2 regions of the Leptothrix sp. (in: b-proteobacteria) genome follow, and region 1 is predicted to be linked to the other one. Evidence: predicted binding sites of a transcription regulator. Region 1 holds the regulator's gene; the other holds the start of a gene.

Region 1 (8,463 bases):
CCTGATTCCGGCCGCGCTGGAAGGCCAGATCAACGTGTCACGTGCCAACCGCCTCAAGGCCCGGCTGATTCTGGAAGGCGCCAATGGCCCGACCTGGCCTGACGCCGACGACGTGCTGGCCGAGCGCGGCGTGCTGGTCATGCCCGACGTGATCTGCAACGCCGGCGGCGTGACGGTGAGCTACTTCGAGTGGGTGCAGGACTTCTCGAGCTTCTTCTGGACCGAGGACGAGATCAACCTGCGGCTCGACAAGATCATGGTCGAGGCGCTGCGCAAGATCTGGGACACCGCCGACCGCCACAGGATCACGCTGCGCACCGCCACGTTTGCGGTAGCGTGCGAACGCATCCTGATGGCGCGTGAAGAGCGCGGGCTTTATCCCTGACTTGCAGCTGACTTATCCCTGACAAGGGACTAAAGTGGCTGGACCCCTCACCCGCTGGAGGATCCGGTCATGACGCTGCAGCAGATCTACCAATTCAAGCAGTGGCACGTGCATCACGTGCGGGGCTACGGACTGGAACTGGCGTTGTGCGACGCGGTGCTGGGCGCGTGGGTGATGGGCTGGATGCTGCTGCCCACGCTCATCGTGCTCAACGAATGGCCGTGGCTGCCGCTGTCCTTGCTGCTGACGTGCATGCCGGCCAGCTACTGCGCCCTGCGCCGGCACCTGCATCAGCGCGGCCTGCTGCGCTGCGACTGGCTGCAGTCGCTGAAGTAGGCCGGTACCGCCTGAGGCGCCGGGGCCTCAGAACTTGTAGGCGAAGCGCACGCCACCCCAGTGACGGCCGGCCACGGTGATGGGTGCGGACGCTTCCTTGAGCAGCACGAACTGGCCGTTGCCCATGTCGCGCCGATAGGTCTGCAGCAGGAACGGCCGCTCGTTGCGCGCCGAGGCCAGCCCGGTGCGGTCGGTGTAGATGCGGCGGTAGCGGCTGTGGGCGGTGTCCCAGGCCAGGTTGCCACGCTGCGGCTGGCAGTACTTGCGGTTGTGGGTGGCGATGTAGCCGTTGCGGTCGGTGGCGGCGCAGAACACCACCTGGTCGCTGAAGTTGAGCATCGCCTCCTGCACCGCTGGGAACAGCTGGTCGGTCAAGTGGCAGAAAGGGGTCAGGTGCTGCGCCGGCTGGGTGCCAGCAATGGGCTGGTACTGGTCGGAGAACAGATCCGCCAGCGTGATCTTGCCGCTGGCCACCGCCGCTTCGAGCTGGGCCGACAGCTGCGCGGCGGCGCCCTGCACGGCGTGGATGTAGGGTGTGTCGGCGGTCTCGACGCCGCTGCCGGCCAGGTCATCGATCATGCGTTCGGACAGCGTCAGGAAGCGGTCGCTGCAGCCCATGGCGGCGTCGAGGCCGATCATGGCCGACTGCATTTCGGTGCCAAGTTCGCGCGTCTTGCCGGTGACTTCGCCGCAGGTGACCGTGCTGGTCTGGGCGGCGCTGTTGATGCGCTGCACCTGGGTCTCGACATCGGCGAATGCGCGGTGGATACCGCCGGGCTGCTCGCCCGGACCGGCCAGGCGGATTTCCTTGGAGAAGGTCTCGATGCGCGCGTCGAGCTGGCCGAGCGTGCTCATGATGACCTTGGAGGAGCGCTCCACCCGCTCGGACAGGTCCTTGACCGCGTCGGCCACCACGCCGAAACCGCGCCCGGCTTCGCCGGCGCGCTTGGCCTCGACCAGTGCGTTGAACGCCACCAGCCGGGTCTGCAAGGCAATCTGGGTGATGTCGCCGGCAGCCGCCGACACGCGGTGCAGCACCTCGACGATGTCGGCCACCTCGGACGCGACTTCGCTGACCACCTGCCGGGCACGCGCCACGGCGTCCAGGCTGGCGTCGGTGGCCGAGCCGATGGCCACCTGAGATGCCTGCACCGCCAGCAACTGGCCGTTGAGCTGGTCGAGCGCCGCAATCTGCGCCACGGCGATGTGCTGAGCATCCTCGATCGCGCCATGCGTCTCGGCCGCGTCGCGCCCGATCTGCGACACCTGGTCCGACATGCGATGCACGAGGCCGCGCGCATCAGCGCCCTCCGGCGACGCAGGCGCGGCGCCGACGCCGGTTTCAGGCATCAGCGTGGTTGCCGCAAACGGTTTGCGTTTGAAACCAAACATGGGCGGTCTCCTATTTTTGTGGTCTACCAAGGACGCAGCTTGGTGCGCAACCGGGCAATCGACTGGCTGTGCAGCTGGCAGACGCGCGACTCGGTCACGCCCAGCACGGCGGCGATTTCCTTCAGGTTCATGTCTTCTTCGTAGTACATGCTCATGACGTACTGCTCGCGCTCGGGCAGGTTCTTGATCGCCTCGACCAGCGCCTCGCGCATGCGGCGGTCATTGAGCTGGCCGAGCGGGTCGGCGCCCTCCTGCATCACGTGGCGATCCAGAAAATCGTTGTCGCCGTCGTCGCCGCCCATGTCTTCCAGGTAGATCAGCTGGGTGCCGCGCACGCGGTTGAGCAGGTCCTGGTATTCGGCCAGGCCGATGCCCATTTCAGCGGCGATCTCGCTTTCCTGCGGCGCGCGGCCCAGGCGCTGTTCGAGCTTGTGCACGGCGGACTCGATGTCACGCTGGTGCTTGCGGTTGCCGCGGCTCATCCAGTCGGTGCCGCGCAGCTCGTCGAGCATGGCGCCGCGGATGCGCTGGGTGGCGAAAGTCTCGAACTGCACACCCTGGCCGACGTCGAAGCGGCTGAGCGCATCGGTCAGGCCGATCATGCCGACCTGGATCAGGTCGTCGAGTTCCACGTTGGCGGGCAGCTTGGCGATCATCTGATGCGCCAGACGCCGCACCAGCGGGCTGTATTGCTTGAGCAGGGAATTGGCGTCGAGACGGCCCTTGGCGGTGTACATACCGTAGCTCCGGTGCGGGTCAGATCATGGCGGGCCGACCGGAGGGCAGCGCCAGGCGCAAGCCACCATATCCGGTGTCCCCGTGGGTAAAGACGGCGGCGGTCAGCAGCGAGGCTTCCACCATCGTCACCAGTTCCTGGGCCGGCCGGGCGGTGGGCGGCTCGGCCGGGTCGACCCGGACCCAGCTGTGCTGCACGCCACCCAGAAACATGTCGGCGCAGTGCGCCAGGCGATCGGCCACCAGCGGCGACTTGGCCGAGGCCGGCGGCGAGCACATCAGCAAGTCGTGGGCGAGCCAGTCGGCCCGCTGCGCCAGCACCTTGAGCGCGGCGTAGGCGTGGGTCATGGATTCGGGCCGGTCGTCGCACAGCAGCATCGGGCGCGGGCGGCTCAGGCCCTGGTCACCGCGGCCGAACAGGCGGGCGAGTTCGACGGCGCTGCCGTGCACCAGGATCACTTCGGCGCGCGGCGCGGCTTCGGCCAGCGCGTCGAGGAAACCGCGCGTCGAGCCCCGGCTGTCGACCCAGCGCACCGGCAGGCCGCGGGCGGCGAGGTAGGACACGCGCTCGGACAGCGGCTCGATGCCTTCGCTCAGGTCGAAGCTGGTGAGTTCCTTGGGCGGGCCGCCGCGCTCGGAGGCGTCGACCAGCAGGGTTTCGAGCTGCAGTTCATCAAGCACGGTGCACAGCCGCTCGATCAGCACGCCGCCGTGGGTCACGAACGGGTTGGAGACCAGCGGAATGAAGCAGCGGCTGCGCGAGCCGAACAGGCGGCGCAGGCCGTCGGCCTGGTCGGCGGGCTGGGTACGGCGGAAGGACGGGGGGGTGAACATGCGGCGCTCCGGACTCAGGCTCGGGCTCAAGATCAAACGGCGTCGCGACTCGACGGGCGGCTGCTGCGCTGGGCAACAACCGGGGCCGGCGGCGTCGAGAACATCAGGTTGATGTCGGCTGCATCCATGCGCCAGGCCTGTGCGCCGCCTCCCTTGAGGGCGCGGTGCATCAGCGCCTGGGCGGTCAGGCGGTGCCAGTCTTCGGGCACGCGCTGGCCGTTGGCGATGGCGAGCACCTTGATGCGGTGGCGGATGACGGCGTCCAGTGCGGGCCCGAGCTTGACGGCCTCGTCGAGCTTGGACAGCACCACGCCCTTGGCCTGCGTGGCCTTGTAGCCGATCAGCACGTCCTCGATCGTTTCGCCCTGCGCAGCGGCGTTGACCACCAGCAGGCGCTGGATGCTGGGGTGCGAGAGCATTTCCAGCGCCTCGCGGGTGCGGCTGTCGCGCTGGGCCAGGCCGGCGGTGTCGATGATGATCATCTTCTTGGCCGACAGCAGGTCCAGCAGGTCTTCCAGCGCGACGCGGTCATGCGCCACGTGCACCGGCACGCCCAGGATGCGGCCGTAGGCGCGCAGCTGTTCGTGGGCGCCCAGGCGGTAGGCGTCCAGCGTGATCAGGCCCAGGTTGGCTGCGCCGTGGCGGCTGGCAAAGGCGGCGGCGAGCTTGGCCGCCGAGGTGGTCTTGCCCACGCCGGTGGAGCCGATCAGCGCGTACACGCCGCCCTGGTCTTCCAGCGAGGCTTCGGCCTCGGCCGTCTGCAGGTTGCGCTGCAGTACGCTGGTGGCCCAGGCCACTTCGTCGCCGACCTCGTCACCCAGGCTGTCGACCAGCTTGCGGATCAGCGCGGGCGAGAAGCCGCAGTCGATCAGCTTGGTGGTCAGCGCCGCCTGCTTGGGGCTTTTCTGCAGCCGCTCCATGAAGGCCAGGGCGCCGAAACGCTCTTCGATCAGGCCCTTCATGGCGCGGATTTCCTTCATCATCGCGGTCGACGATTCCGGCGTGCCCGAGCGGCTGCTGCTGCTCTTGCTGCTGCTGCGGCTGGGCGGGTCGAGCGGCATCGGCGCCGACAGCGCGTCTTCTTCCTGCGCAGCCAGTCGCGGCGCCGGGGTGCGGGCGCTCTGGCGGACTTCCGGGCGCGGCTCCTGGCGCATCTCCTGACGGGCTTCCGGACGCGGCTCGCGGCGAGCCGGCTCCATCGGCGCAGCGGCCGAGCGGCTGCGCAGCAGGCCTTCGTGCATCGGGGCGTCGCGACGCGGCGCAGCGGCAGGGGCCGGTGCGGGGGTGTGGGAAGAAGGGGTGTTGTTGAGCAGGTCGTCGAAGCTGTTCAGGTCTTCGGCCTCGAAACCCCGGTGGCTTTGTGCGTATTCGCGCTGGGCCAGACGGTGTTCGATCGCCTCGGGCGAGACCGGCACCGGGCGCTCGGCCTGGGCACGCAGTTCGGCCTGGCGCTTCTTCAGCATGCGCTCGCGCACATAGTCCTGGAACGACAGCGTGCTCATGGCGAGCGTGCCGACATCGTCCTGCACGGGCGTGTCGATCGCCTCAGGCGCCGGCTGGCGCGGGGCCTGCTGGCTGGCGCGTTCACGCAGCGAGCTGGCGCGCGCGGCCGACGGGGTCGGCGCGGCTTCGGGCAGGCTGGCGCCGAAGCGCTCGATCTGCTCGACGCTCTCGGGCGGCATGGCCAGGATTTCGATGCCTTCGGTGCACGGCTTGGTCGAGAGCACCACGGCGTTGTCGCCGAACGCGAGTCGAACTTTCTGCATGGCCTCGCGCGAATTGCGGCCGATGAAGCGTTTGACGTTCATGCGTTGGCTCCGATGATCGAACCGATGCGGATCGAATGGGTATCAGGGATCTCGCTGTGGCCCAGCACCCGCAGGCGCGGCGCAGCGCGCTTGAGCAGGCGCGCCACGGAGGGGCGGATCATGTCGGGCACCAGCAGGCAGGCCGGGTGGCCCAGGTCTTCCTGACGACGGGCGGCGTCGGCCGCACCGCGGCTCAGGTGGTCGGCCACGCCCGGGTCGAGCGCGGCGCCGTTCATGGAGCTGAGCGCCTGGGTCAGCAGACGCTCCAGGTCGGGTTCGATCGCGATCACGTCCAGTTCACGGGCGCTGCCGTAGATCTGCTGGACGATGGCCGGGGCCAGCGCAATGCGCAGGCGGCGGGCGAGTTCCTGCGGGTCGGTCAGGCCGCCGGTGGCGTGCTCGGCCAGCGCTTCGATGATCGAGCGCATGTCGCGGATGTGCACGCCTTCTTCCAGCAGGAGCTGGAGGATTTTCTGCAGAGGGGCGATGCCGACCATTTTGGGAACCACGTCTTCAATCAGTTTCGGCGCCAGCTTCGTCACATGCTCGACCAGCGCCTGGGTCTCGGTGCGGCCCAGGAGTCGAGCCGCGTTCATTTGCATCAAGTGTGAAAGATGTGTGGCCACCACGGTCGATGAATCAACCACGGTGTAGCCCGCCATTTGCGCGCTTTCACGCTGCCGGTCGTCAATCCAGATCGCCGGCAGGCCGAAGGCCGGATCGATGGTCGCCTGGCCCTGCAACTGCAGCTGCGCGTGGCCGGGGTTGATGGCCAGGTGCATGCCGGGGAAGGCCTCGCCCTCGCCGATGACCGCGCCGCGCAGGCTCAGGCGGTAGGCGCTGGGCTTCAATTCGAGGTTGTCGCGGATGTGCACCGACGGCGGCAGGAAGCCCACCTCCTGCGCAAACTTCTTGCGCACGCCCTTGATGCGGTTGAGCAGGTCGCCGCCCCGATCCTTGTCGACCAGCGCGATCAGCCGGTAGCCGACCTCCATGCCCAGCGTGTCCACCGGCTGCAGGTCGTCCCAGCTGGCCTCGGCATTCGGGTTGGGCGGCGGCGCGGCGGCCTCCTGCGGCTCGGCGGGCTTGGGCGCGCGCTCCTTCTTGTAGAGCCAGCGCGCCAGCGCGCCCAGGCTGCCGCCGATGAGCAGGAACACCACGTGCGGCATGCCCGGAATCAGGCCGATCATGGTCATCACCACGGCGGCAATGCCCACCGACTGCGACGAGCGGAACATCTGTCCCATGATCTGGGTGCCGATGTCCTCTTCCTTGCCCACGCGCGAGACCACCATCGCCGAGGCCACCGAAATCAGCAGGCCCGGAATCTGCGCCACCAGCGCGTCGCCCACGGCCAGCAGCACGTAGGAGCTGGCCGCCTCGCCTGCGCTCAGGCCGTGCTGGGCCACGCCGATGATGAAACCGCCGACGATGTTGATGAACAGGATCAGGATGCCGGCCACCGCGTCGCCGCGCACGAACTTGCTCGCACCGTCCATGGAGCCGAAGAACTCGGCCTCGTTCTGCACCTCGGAGCGGCGGCGCTTGGCTTCCTTCTCGTCGATGTTGCCGGAGTTCAGGTCGGCGTCGATCGCCATCTGCTTGCCGGGCATGGCGTCCAGGGTGAAACGCGCGCCCACCTCGGCAATGCGCTCGGCGCCCTTGGTGATCACCATGAAGTTGATCACCACCAGGATCGCGAACACGATGATGCCGACCGCGAAGTTGCCACCGATCAGGAAGTGGCCGAAGGCCTCGATCACCGCGCCGGCTGCGCCCGGGCCGGTGTGGCCCTCCAGCAGCACCACCCGGCTCGACGCCACGTTGAGCGACAGCCGCAGCAGCGTCGTCAGCAGCAGCACGCTCGGGAAGGCGGCAAAGTCCAGCGGCCGCACCATGTAGGACGCCACCAGCATCACCATCAGCGCGGTGGCGATGTTGATGGTGAAGAAGATGTCCAGCGCAAACGCCGGCAGCGGCATCACCATCATCGCCAGGATCATGATGATCAGGATCGGTGCGGCCAGCGCCTTGATGGCGGTGGCGTTGGCGCCGAGCAGGCGCTGCAGCTGCTGGAGGGGTGCGGGGAGCTGGGCGTTCATGCGGTCGCCGTCGGTTTGTTATGGGGGTCGAGTTCGGGCGGCACGACGATCGGGGCCAGGTCGGCCGGCCACGGCGCCTTGCCGGCCAGCGCAGCGCGCAGCTGGAACACATGCGCCAGCACCTGCGCCACGGCGCTGTAGAGCGCAAACGGAATCTCGCGGTCGACCTCGCCGTGTGCGTAGAGGGCGCGTGCCAGCGGCGGCGCCTGCAGCACCGGCACCTTGGCTTCGCGGGCGATGTCGCGGATCTTCATCGCGAGCAGATCGGCGCCCTTGGCCACCACCTTCGGGGCCCCCGCGCCGTTCTCGTCGTACTTGAGCGCCACGGCATAGTGGGTCGGGTTCATCACGACCAGATCGGCCCCGGGCACGGCGGCCATCATGCGGCGGTTCGCGGCCTCGCGCATGCGCTGCTTCATCTTGCCCTTGACCTCCTGGTTGCCCTCCTGCTGCTTGAACTCTTCCTTCATCTCCTGCAGGCTCATCTTCAGGCGCGACTTGTGCATGAAACGCTGCAGCGGCACATCCACCGCCGCAAACGCCGCCAGCACCAGCACCAGCAGCCACAGGCCGGAAGCGATGCGGTCCCCCGCCGCACCCAGCGCTGCGGGCAGCGGCATGGCCTGGGTCAGCACGAAATCCTCCACATGCGCCCACAGATAAGCCGCGCCCACCGTGCCCAGAATCAGCGCCAGCAGGCAGGCCTTGAGCATGTCGCCCAACTGGGCTTTGGAGAAAATGCGGCCGATGCCCGTCATCGGATTGATCTTGCTGAAGTCCGGCATCAGCGGCTTGAGCGTCCAGACCCAGCCCCCCGAGGCCACCGCCGCCGCCAGCGCGGTCAGCGCGGTCAGCGCCGCCATCCCCACGC
Region 2 (8,463 bases), on a different contig from region 1:
GGCTTCCACGATCAACACCAACATCATTTCGATGAACGCGCAGCGCAACCAGGCTGCTTCGCAATCTTCACTCGCAACCTCGATGCAACGCCTGTCCTCAGGTCTGCGCGTCAACAGCGCCAAGGACGACGCGGCCGGCCTGGCGATTGCCGAGCGCATGAACGCACAGGTCAAGGGCATGAACGTGGCGGTTCGCAACGCGAACGATGGCATCTCGATGGCGCAGACCGCTGAAGGCGCGCTGGGCAAGGTGGGTGATTCGCTGCAGCGCATGCGTGAGCTGGCGGTGCAGTCGAAGAACGCGACCAACAGCGACAGCGACCGCGACTCGCTCGACAAGGAATTCGGCGAGCTCGCCAAGGAAATCCAGCGCGTCGTGGGTGGCACGACCTTCAACGGCAAGGCCGTTCTGGGCGCGGATGCGGGTGCGCAGACCTTCCAGGTCGGCGCCAACACCACGACCGACGACTCGATCGACATCACCACGACCAACATGACGACCAACGCCAGCATCACCGTCGTGGCCGGCACGGACAACACGGGTGCAGGTCGCGCCACGATTGACAGTGCAGCGGGAACGGGCGGCACCATCGACGCCACCATCGATGCGATCGATGACGCACTCGACCTCGTCAACTCCGAGCGCGCCACGATGGGTGCATCGCAGTCGCGCTTTGACTCGGTGATCTCGAACCTGCAGGTCTCGGTGGAAAACCAGTCGGCCGCGCGCAGCCGGATCATGGATGCGGACTTTGCGGCGGAAACCTCCAACCTGAGCCGCTCGCAGATCCTGCAGCAGGCCGGCAACGCGATGATTTCGCAGGCCAACCAGCTGCCCCAGCAGGTGATGTCGCTGCTGCGCTGATCCCTGATGGTCGGCCCACGGCTGCGGCAAGACGCCGTGGTCGCAGGTCTTGCTCTTCCACAACGCCACCGCGCTGCTGCGCCGGTGGCGTTGTGCTTTCCAGATCCGGAAATAGCGGGCGCTTCAGCCTGCATTTCGTCGTTTTGCACAGGCGTGGTCTTGCCCACAATCCATTACACAGAAGTTCACACGTGCTTCTGCCGACCGGGCCCCGCCCGGCAACTCGTTTCCCAAGTTGCTTGGGTCCGCATCGGCAGCGTGCACCTGCCGCTTTCACGTGAGATCTTTTTTTGGATTTGGAGTGAATCACCATGGCCCAGACGATCAACACCAACCTGGTCTCCCTGAACGCACAGCGCAATCAATCGATGTCGCAAGCGTCCCTGGCGACCTCGATGCAGCGCCTGTCCTCAGGTCTGCGCGTCAACAGCGCCAAGGACGATGCGGCGGGTCTGGCGATTGCCGAGCGCATGAACGCGCAGGTCAAGGGCATGAACGTGGCGGTTCGCAACGCGAACGACGGCATCTCGATGGCGCAGACCGCTGAAGGCGCGCTGGGCAAGGTGTCGGATTCGCTGCAGCGCATGCGTGAGCTGGCGGTGCAGTCGAAGAACGCGACCAACAGCGACAGCGACCGCGACTCGCTCGACAAGGAGTTCGGCGAGCTCGCCAAGGAAATTCAGCGCGTCGCGGGCGGCACAACCTTCAACGGCAAGGCCATCCTGGGCGCGGATGCGGGTGCACAGACCTTCCAGGTCGGCGCCAACACCACAACGGACGACACGATCGACATCACCACGACCAACATGACGACCAATGCCACCATCGTCTCCGTGGCGGGTACGGACAACACGGGTGCGGGTCGCTCCACGATCGACAGTGCAGCGGCAACGGCCGGCACCATTAACACCACCATCGATGCGATTGATGACGCGCTCGACATCATCAACTCCGAGCGTGCCACGCTGGGTGCATCGCAGTCGCGCTTCGACTCGGTGATCTCGAACCTGCAGGTGTCGGTGGAGAACCAGTCGGCCGCGCGCAGCCGGATCATGGACGCGGACTTCGCGGCGGAAACCTCCAACCTGAGCCGCTCGCAGATCCTGCAGCAGGCCGGCAACGCGATGATCGCGCAGGCCAATCAGCTGCCCCAGCAGGTCATGAAGCTGCTGGGCTGATGCCTGGCACAGCTCGGGCTGTGGTGCGGTTCTGCACGGGTGGTGCTCAAGTTGGCGCGCCCGGCGCCGATAGACAAGTCGTCTGGCGGTAAAGAAATCGCCGGACGACTTTTCTTTTTCGTCTCTGCATCGATGAAGGGTACGCATCATGGCCAGCATCAGTTCAGCCGGTATCGGCAGCGGTTTGGATGTCAGTTCGATCGTCACCCAGTTGATGTCGGTCGAGAAAGCGCCTCTGCAGCAAATGCAGACGGAGGCGACCAAGATCCAGAGCAAGTTGAGCGCCTACGGAAAAATCCAGAGCTATGTCTCGGCCCTGCGTGACAGCGCCCTCGCGCTGACCAAGTCCACCACCTGGGGCAACACCACCGCGACGCCCGGGGACGCGAGCGTCTTCACTGCCACCACCGACAGCGCGGCCTCGGCCGCCAGCTACAGCCTGACCGTGCAGCAGCTGGCGGGGGCGCAGACGCTGGCGTCCAGCGCCTGGCCCGCCTCGGTCTCGACGGTGGGCGCCGGTGTCCTGCGCCTGGAAATGGGCACCTACGGAACGGACCCCACCAGCTTCGCGCCCAAGAGCGGCAGCACGGGGGTGGATGTGACCATCTCGGCCACCGACACCCTGGCCGATGTGCGCGACAAGATCAATGCCGCCAAGGCTGGCGTGACGGCCTCCCTCGTCAACGATGCGTCGGGCTCGCGACTCGTGATGCGTTCCACCGAGACCGGCACGGCCAACGCATTTCGCGTCACGGCCACGGACGGCGACGGCAACAACAGCGACGCCAGCGGCCTCTCGAAGCTGGCCTACGACCCTTCTGCCGGCATCGGCTCCATGACCCAGACGCAGGCCGCCAAGGACGCCAAGGCCACCATCGACGGCCTGGCGGTGACCTCGTCGAGCAATCTGTTGAGCGATGTGGTGACGGGCGTGACGATCAAGCTCGCCAAGACCACCACGACTGCGGTGGATTTGACCGTGGCCAGCAACACCGATGCGATCAAGACGGCGGTCACGGCGTTCTCGGACGCCTACAACAACCTCAACAAGTACCTGACCGACCAGACCAAGTACGACGCGACGGCGAAAAAGGGCTCGACGCTGCAGGGCGACTCGGGCACCAACGCGTTGCGCGCGGCCATGCGCGGGATCATCGGCGACACCAGTGGTGTGAGCGGTGCCTTCAAGCGCATGGCGGACATCGGCCTCGACCCTCAGGCCGACGGCACGCTCAAGGTCGACAGCACCAAGCTGACCAACGCGCTGGGCAAGCTCTCGGACGTCAAGGCGCTGTTTGCCACCAAGGATGCCGTGCTCGACACCGGCAACGGTTTTGCCACCCGAATCCAGAAGTGGGGCGACGGCCTGCTGAGCTTCGAGGGCTCGATCACCACGCGCAGCAGCAGCCTGCAGCGCCAGATCGACGCCAACACCAAGCGGCAGGAAAGCTTCAACACGCGCATGACGCAGGTCGAGACCCGCATGCGGGCGCAGTACACCGCGCTCGACACCAAGATGAGCACGCTGAACGGCCTGTCGTCCTACATGACGCAGCAGATCACCAACATGAACAAGAGTTCTGCCTGATGTACGCCGTCAATGACGTCATAAGCCGTGCTGCCGTGGCGCATTTCAAGGCTTAAAACGGTGCTCTGCAACTCAAGTCGACCCGGTGCTGGTCGATAACTCTTACAAGCAGTTCAAACAAACCCACGCACAGGAAGTCCCCCATGTTCAGCCAAGCGTCACCTTTCGGTCGTCCCCGCCACTCGGCCCACATGTATCAGCAAGTGGGTGTGGAGACGGGTGTTTCCACCGCCTCGCCGCACAAGCTGACGCTGATGCTGTTCGACGGCCTGCTGGGGGACATCAAGCTGGCGCGGGTTTCGATGGCCGAAGGCCGCATCGAGGACAAGGGCCGCCACATCAGCCACGCCGGACGCATCCTCGACGAGGGTCTCAAGGCTGCGCTGAACCTGCAGGCCGGGGGCGAGATCGCGCTCAACCTGCGCGACCTGTACGACTACTGCCAGGTGCGCCTGATGCACGCCAATCTGCGCAACGACGACGCGGCGCTGAAAGAGGTGCTGGCGCTGATCGAGCCGGTGCGTGAGGGCTGGGCCGGGATGGCGGCTTCGCTGCAGTCCTGAGCCACCCCCGATCCTGATCCTGTTGCCGTATTCCAGTTTCCCAGACGCTGCACCGCCTGACCCCACACCGCCATGTCGCACACCATCATGAAGACCGCCGCCGCTCCTGCCCAGTCCATCAACCATGCCTTGCTGCAGTACTACGAGGCCATCGAGACCGCCAGTCGCGAGATGCTGGAAGCCGCGCGCACGGGCGACTGGGATCGGGTGGTCAAGCTCGAAGGCGCTTGTGCGGTGCTGATCTCGCAGCTCAAGCACGCCGCGCATGAGCGCGAGCTGGGCCGCGACGAGGTGCAGGTCAAGGCGCGCATCATGCAGCGCATCCTGCTCAACGACGCCGAGATCCGCCACCTGGCCGAGCCGTGGCTGGAAGACATCGACAACATGCTGACGGGCCACCCGGGCGGCGTGCTGCACTGATTCGCAAGACTGCAAGACCTGTCAAGAAGCGCCGACATGACACGCTCCACCCTGCAGATCGATCCGATGCCCCTGCGTGCCCAGGTGGCCGAGCCGGTCGCGCCGCTGGCGCAGTACCGCCTGCGCAGCGCGGTCGAGGTGCAGGCCCTGCTGCGGCAGTTCGTGGCGGCCGAGGCGCCCCTCACGCTGGCCATGCCGGATGGCCTGAACTACACCACCAGTCTGTGGGGCGAGGACGCCGCACGCGGCGTGCTGGTGTTTGCGGTCGACCCGGCCGATGAGCGCGTGCAGCGCCTGCTGGCGGCGGACGAGGCGGTGGCGGTGGGCTACCTCGACAGCGTCAAGGTGCAGTTTGATGTGCAGGGATTGATGCTGGTGCACGGGCGCGATGCCAGCGCGCTGCATGCGCAGTTCCCGCAGGAGATCTACCGGTTTCAGCGGCGCGAGAGTTTCCGCGTCCGCCCGGTCGGGCCGGGCCAGCCGCGCATGCGTCTGGGTGCGCCCGGCACCGAGGTGCCGCCGCTGACCTTGCGTGTGCTGGACCTGAGCCACGGCGGCGTGGCGTTGCTGCTGCAGGAGCCGGTGCCGGGGCTGCAGGTCGGGCGCGTGATCGAAGCCGCCGTGCTGGAGCTGGACATCGCCACCCGCATCACGGTGCAGCTGAGCATCGTGCACGCCGTGGCGCAGACGGTCCAGCAGGGCGGGCCGCCAGGCTGGCGGCTGGGCTGCGATCTGCGCCCCATCGACGCCGAAGGCCAGCGCGTGCTGCAGCGGTATCTGGAGCTGGCGCAGAAGAAGCGCCGGCTGGTGTCGCTTTGAGCGGGTCGATCAGACCTGCATGTTCATGATTTCGCTGTAGGCCTGCGCCAGCTTGTTGCGCACCTGCAGCGTGGCCTGGAAGCCGATCTGCGCTTTCTGCATGGCCAGCATGGTCTGTTCGATGCTGACGGTGGGGTTGTCCATCGACACCTCCCGCTGCATGGCCTGTGCGCCCAGTTGCGCCTGGCTCACGCCGCGCAGCGCGCTGCTGAAGACCTGCGAAAAACCACCACTGGCGCCCTGTACGCCCGATGAGCCGCCAGCCGCATCTGCGCCACTCAGCCCAGCCGTCTGCGCCTGCTGGCGCACGCGCTGGGCGACCTCAGGCATGCCGGCACGGGTGGCGGCTTGCGCGAAATTGAACGGTTTGAGTTGAACATTCATGGGCGGCTGACGCGGGCAATGAGCCTTGTCGTCATGTAGCTCACTGTAGTGGCGTGGCCGCGCCGGGATGGTGCGAAGTGGGGGCGGATCGCTGGGCTGTTCTCGGCATCGTGGCAGGCCGGGTTTGCGAATAATCAGCGCCATGGAACAAGCTGCGCTGCAACCTCTCACGCCCAACACCGTCGCCGCCGAGGCCGATGCCGGCCCGGTGGGGTTCGGCGCGCGCCTGGCCGCGCTGCCCATGGCCCGCAAGGTGGCGCTGGGCGGTGGCATTGCTGCGCTGCTGGCGCTGGTGGTGGCGTCGGCCCTGTGGAGCAGCTCGCCCGACTACAAGGTGCTGTTTGCCAACGTGTCGGACAAGGACGGCGGCGCCATCGTCGCGCAGCTGTCGCAGATGGCGGTGCCCTACAAGTTCACCGAGGGTGGTACCGCCATCCTGGTGCCGGCCGACAAGGTCCATGACGCGCGCCTGAAGCTGGCCCAGGCCGGCCTGCCCAAGGGCGGCACGGTGGGTTTCGAGCTGATGGACAACGCCCGCTTCGGCACCACGCAGTTCCAGGAGCGGCTGAACTTCCAGCGCGGCCTGGAGGGCGAGCTGGTGCGCTCGATCACGGCCCTGTCGGCCGTGGAGGGGGCCCGCGTGCACCTGGCACTGCCCAACCAGAACGGTTTCTTTCGCGACCAGCAGAAGCCCAGCGCCAGCGTGCTGCTGACGCTGCACCCGGGCCGGACGCTGGACCGCGCCCAGCTGGCCGGCATCGTGCACCTGGTGGCGTCGAGCCTGCCCGAACTCAACCCCAAGGCGGTGAGCGTGCTCGACCAGACCGGCACGCTGCTGACCGGCTCGCCTGAAGGTATGGCCGGCGCCAATGGCGGGCTGGACGCGCAGCAGCTGCAGTACGTCAACAACATCGAGGCGCAGTACACGAAGCGCATCATGGACATCCTGGAGCCGGTGGTCGGACGCGAGAACCTGCGCGCGCAGGTCAGCGCCGAGCTGGATTTCTCGCAGACCGAATCGACCTCCGAAGAGTTCAAGCCCAACCAGGGCCAGGAGCCGGCGGCTGTGCGCAGCGCGCAGACCTCCGAGAGCAACGGCGGCGCCACCAACATGCCCACCGGCGTGCCCGGCGCCACCAGCAACCAGCCGCCGCTGCCGGCTGCCGCGCCCATCAACGGCAACGCCCAGCCCATGCAGCCGGCCCAGACCGGCGGCACCGGGGGCACCGGCAAGCGCGAGGCGCTGACCAACTACGAGGTCGACAAGACCGTGCGCGTCACGCGCGGCGCCACCGGCACCATCAAGCGCCTGAGCGCGGCCGTGGTGGTCAACCACCGCAGCGTCACCGACAAGAAGGGCGTCGTGCAGTCGGTGGCGATGAGCCAGGAAGACCTCGACAAGCTCACCTCGCTGGTGCAGGAAACCGTGGGTTTCAGCAAGGACCGGGGGGATTCGGTCAAGGTGATCAACACGCCGTTCCAGGTCGAGAAGCCGATTGAAGACACCACGCCGCTGTGGAAGCAGCCTGAGATGCGCGACCTGCTGCGCCAGTTTGCCGGCCCGATCGGCCTGGCGCTGCTGGCCCTGGTGATCGTGTTCGGCGCGATCCGCCCGGCGCTCAAGCAGGCAGCCCCGCCGCCGCCGGCCCCGCCGCTGCTGGACGCGGTGGTGGACGACGAGCAGCAACTGCCCGCGCTCGAAGGCGAGGAAGCCGCAGCCGCCGCCCTGGCGCTGGAGAACGCCGCCAATGTGCCCGCGCTGCCCAGCCCGGCGCAGATCGAGTCGCAGCAACGCATCGAGAATGCCCGCAAGATGGCGCGTGAGAACCCGATGGCCGTGGCCAACATCATGCGCGGCTGGGTCAGCGGCGAAAGCTGACGCCACGCACCTTTACCTATCAAGGGCCAAGAAATCATGGACGAAAAAGGCCTGGAAGACGCGGCCATCCTGCTGATGTCGCTCGGCGAGGAAGAGGCTGCCGAGGTCTTCAAGCACCTCAGCCCCAAGGAAGTGCAGCGCCTGGGCGAGACCATCGCCCGCATGAAGTCGGTCTCGCGCGAGCGCTTCGATGGCGTCATCAACCGGTTTCACGCCGAGGCGGCCGACCACAGCACCCTCGTCACCGACACCGACGAGTACGTCAAGGCCGTGCTGCGCAAGGCCCTGGGCGAGGACAAGGCCAATCTGCTGATCGACCGCATCCTGCAGGGCAGCGACGTCTCGGGCATCGAGAGCCTGAAGTGGATGGATCCGGCCGCGATTGCCGAGCTGATGCGCAACGAGCACCCGCAGATCGTCGCCGCCATCCTGGTGCACCTGGAGTTCGACCAGGTGGCCGACGTGCTCAAGGGCCTGCCCGAGCGCACGCGCAACGAGGTGATGGTGCGCGTGGCCACGCTCGACGGCATCCAGCCGAGTGCGCTCAAGGACCTGAACGAGGTGCTCTCGAAGGTGCTGGCCGGCGGCGACCGCATGCGCAAGGCCAATCTGGGTGGCGTGAAGAGCGCGGCGGAGATCATCAACATGATGGGCTCGGCGATCGAGACCTCGGTGCTGGACTACATCCGCGAGGCCGATGGCGACCTGGCGCAGAAGATCATGGACAACATGTTCACCTTCGACGACGTGGTCAAGATCGACGACAA

The links. The regulator FliA, encoded in region 1, starts transcription of late flagellar genes. The targets are predictions, from matches to a motif close to CTAAAGTTTNNNNNNNNNNNGCCGNTA.
Region 2: a site for FliA is predicted at 3,703-3,729, ahead of fliS (flagellar export chaperone FliS). Genes of this name have one in related genera too.

Annotation. Positions count from the first base shown of each region.
Region 1 is NZ_CBDFPH010000011.1:590,123-598,585, forward strand. Features, by position in the region: gene AC5IG3_RS17255 (Glu/Leu/Phe/Val family dehydrogenase) at 1-385, shown strand, start outside; gene AC5IG3_RS17260 (hypothetical protein) at 455-721, shown strand; gene AC5IG3_RS17265 (methyl-accepting chemotaxis protein) at 749-2,113, opposite strand; gene AC5IG3_RS17270 (RNA polymerase sigma factor FliA) at 2,137-2,850, opposite strand; gene AC5IG3_RS17275 (flagellar biosynthesis protein) at 2,870-3,682, opposite strand; gene flhF (flagellar biosynthesis GTPase FlhF) at 3,715-5,490, opposite strand; gene flhA (flagellar biosynthesis protein FlhA) at 5,487-7,592, opposite strand; gene flhB (flagellar biosynthesis protein FlhB) at 7,589-8,463, opposite strand, start outside.
Region 2 is NZ_CBDFPH010000008.1:844,810-853,272, forward strand. Features, by position in the region: gene AC5IG3_RS13320 (flagellin N-terminal helical domain-containing protein) at 1-865, shown strand, start outside; gene AC5IG3_RS13325 (flagellin domain-containing protein) at 1,177-2,043, shown strand; gene fliD (flagellar filament capping protein FliD) at 2,192-3,631, shown strand; gene fliS (flagellar export chaperone FliS) at 3,775-4,194, shown strand; gene AC5IG3_RS13340 (flagellar protein FliT) at 4,267-4,614, shown strand; gene AC5IG3_RS13345 (flagellar brake protein) at 4,651-5,433, shown strand; gene fliE (flagellar hook-basal body complex protein FliE) at 5,443-5,817, opposite strand; gene fliF (flagellar basal-body MS-ring/collar protein FliF) at 5,960-7,696, shown strand; gene fliG (flagellar motor switch protein FliG) at 7,733-8,463, shown strand, end outside.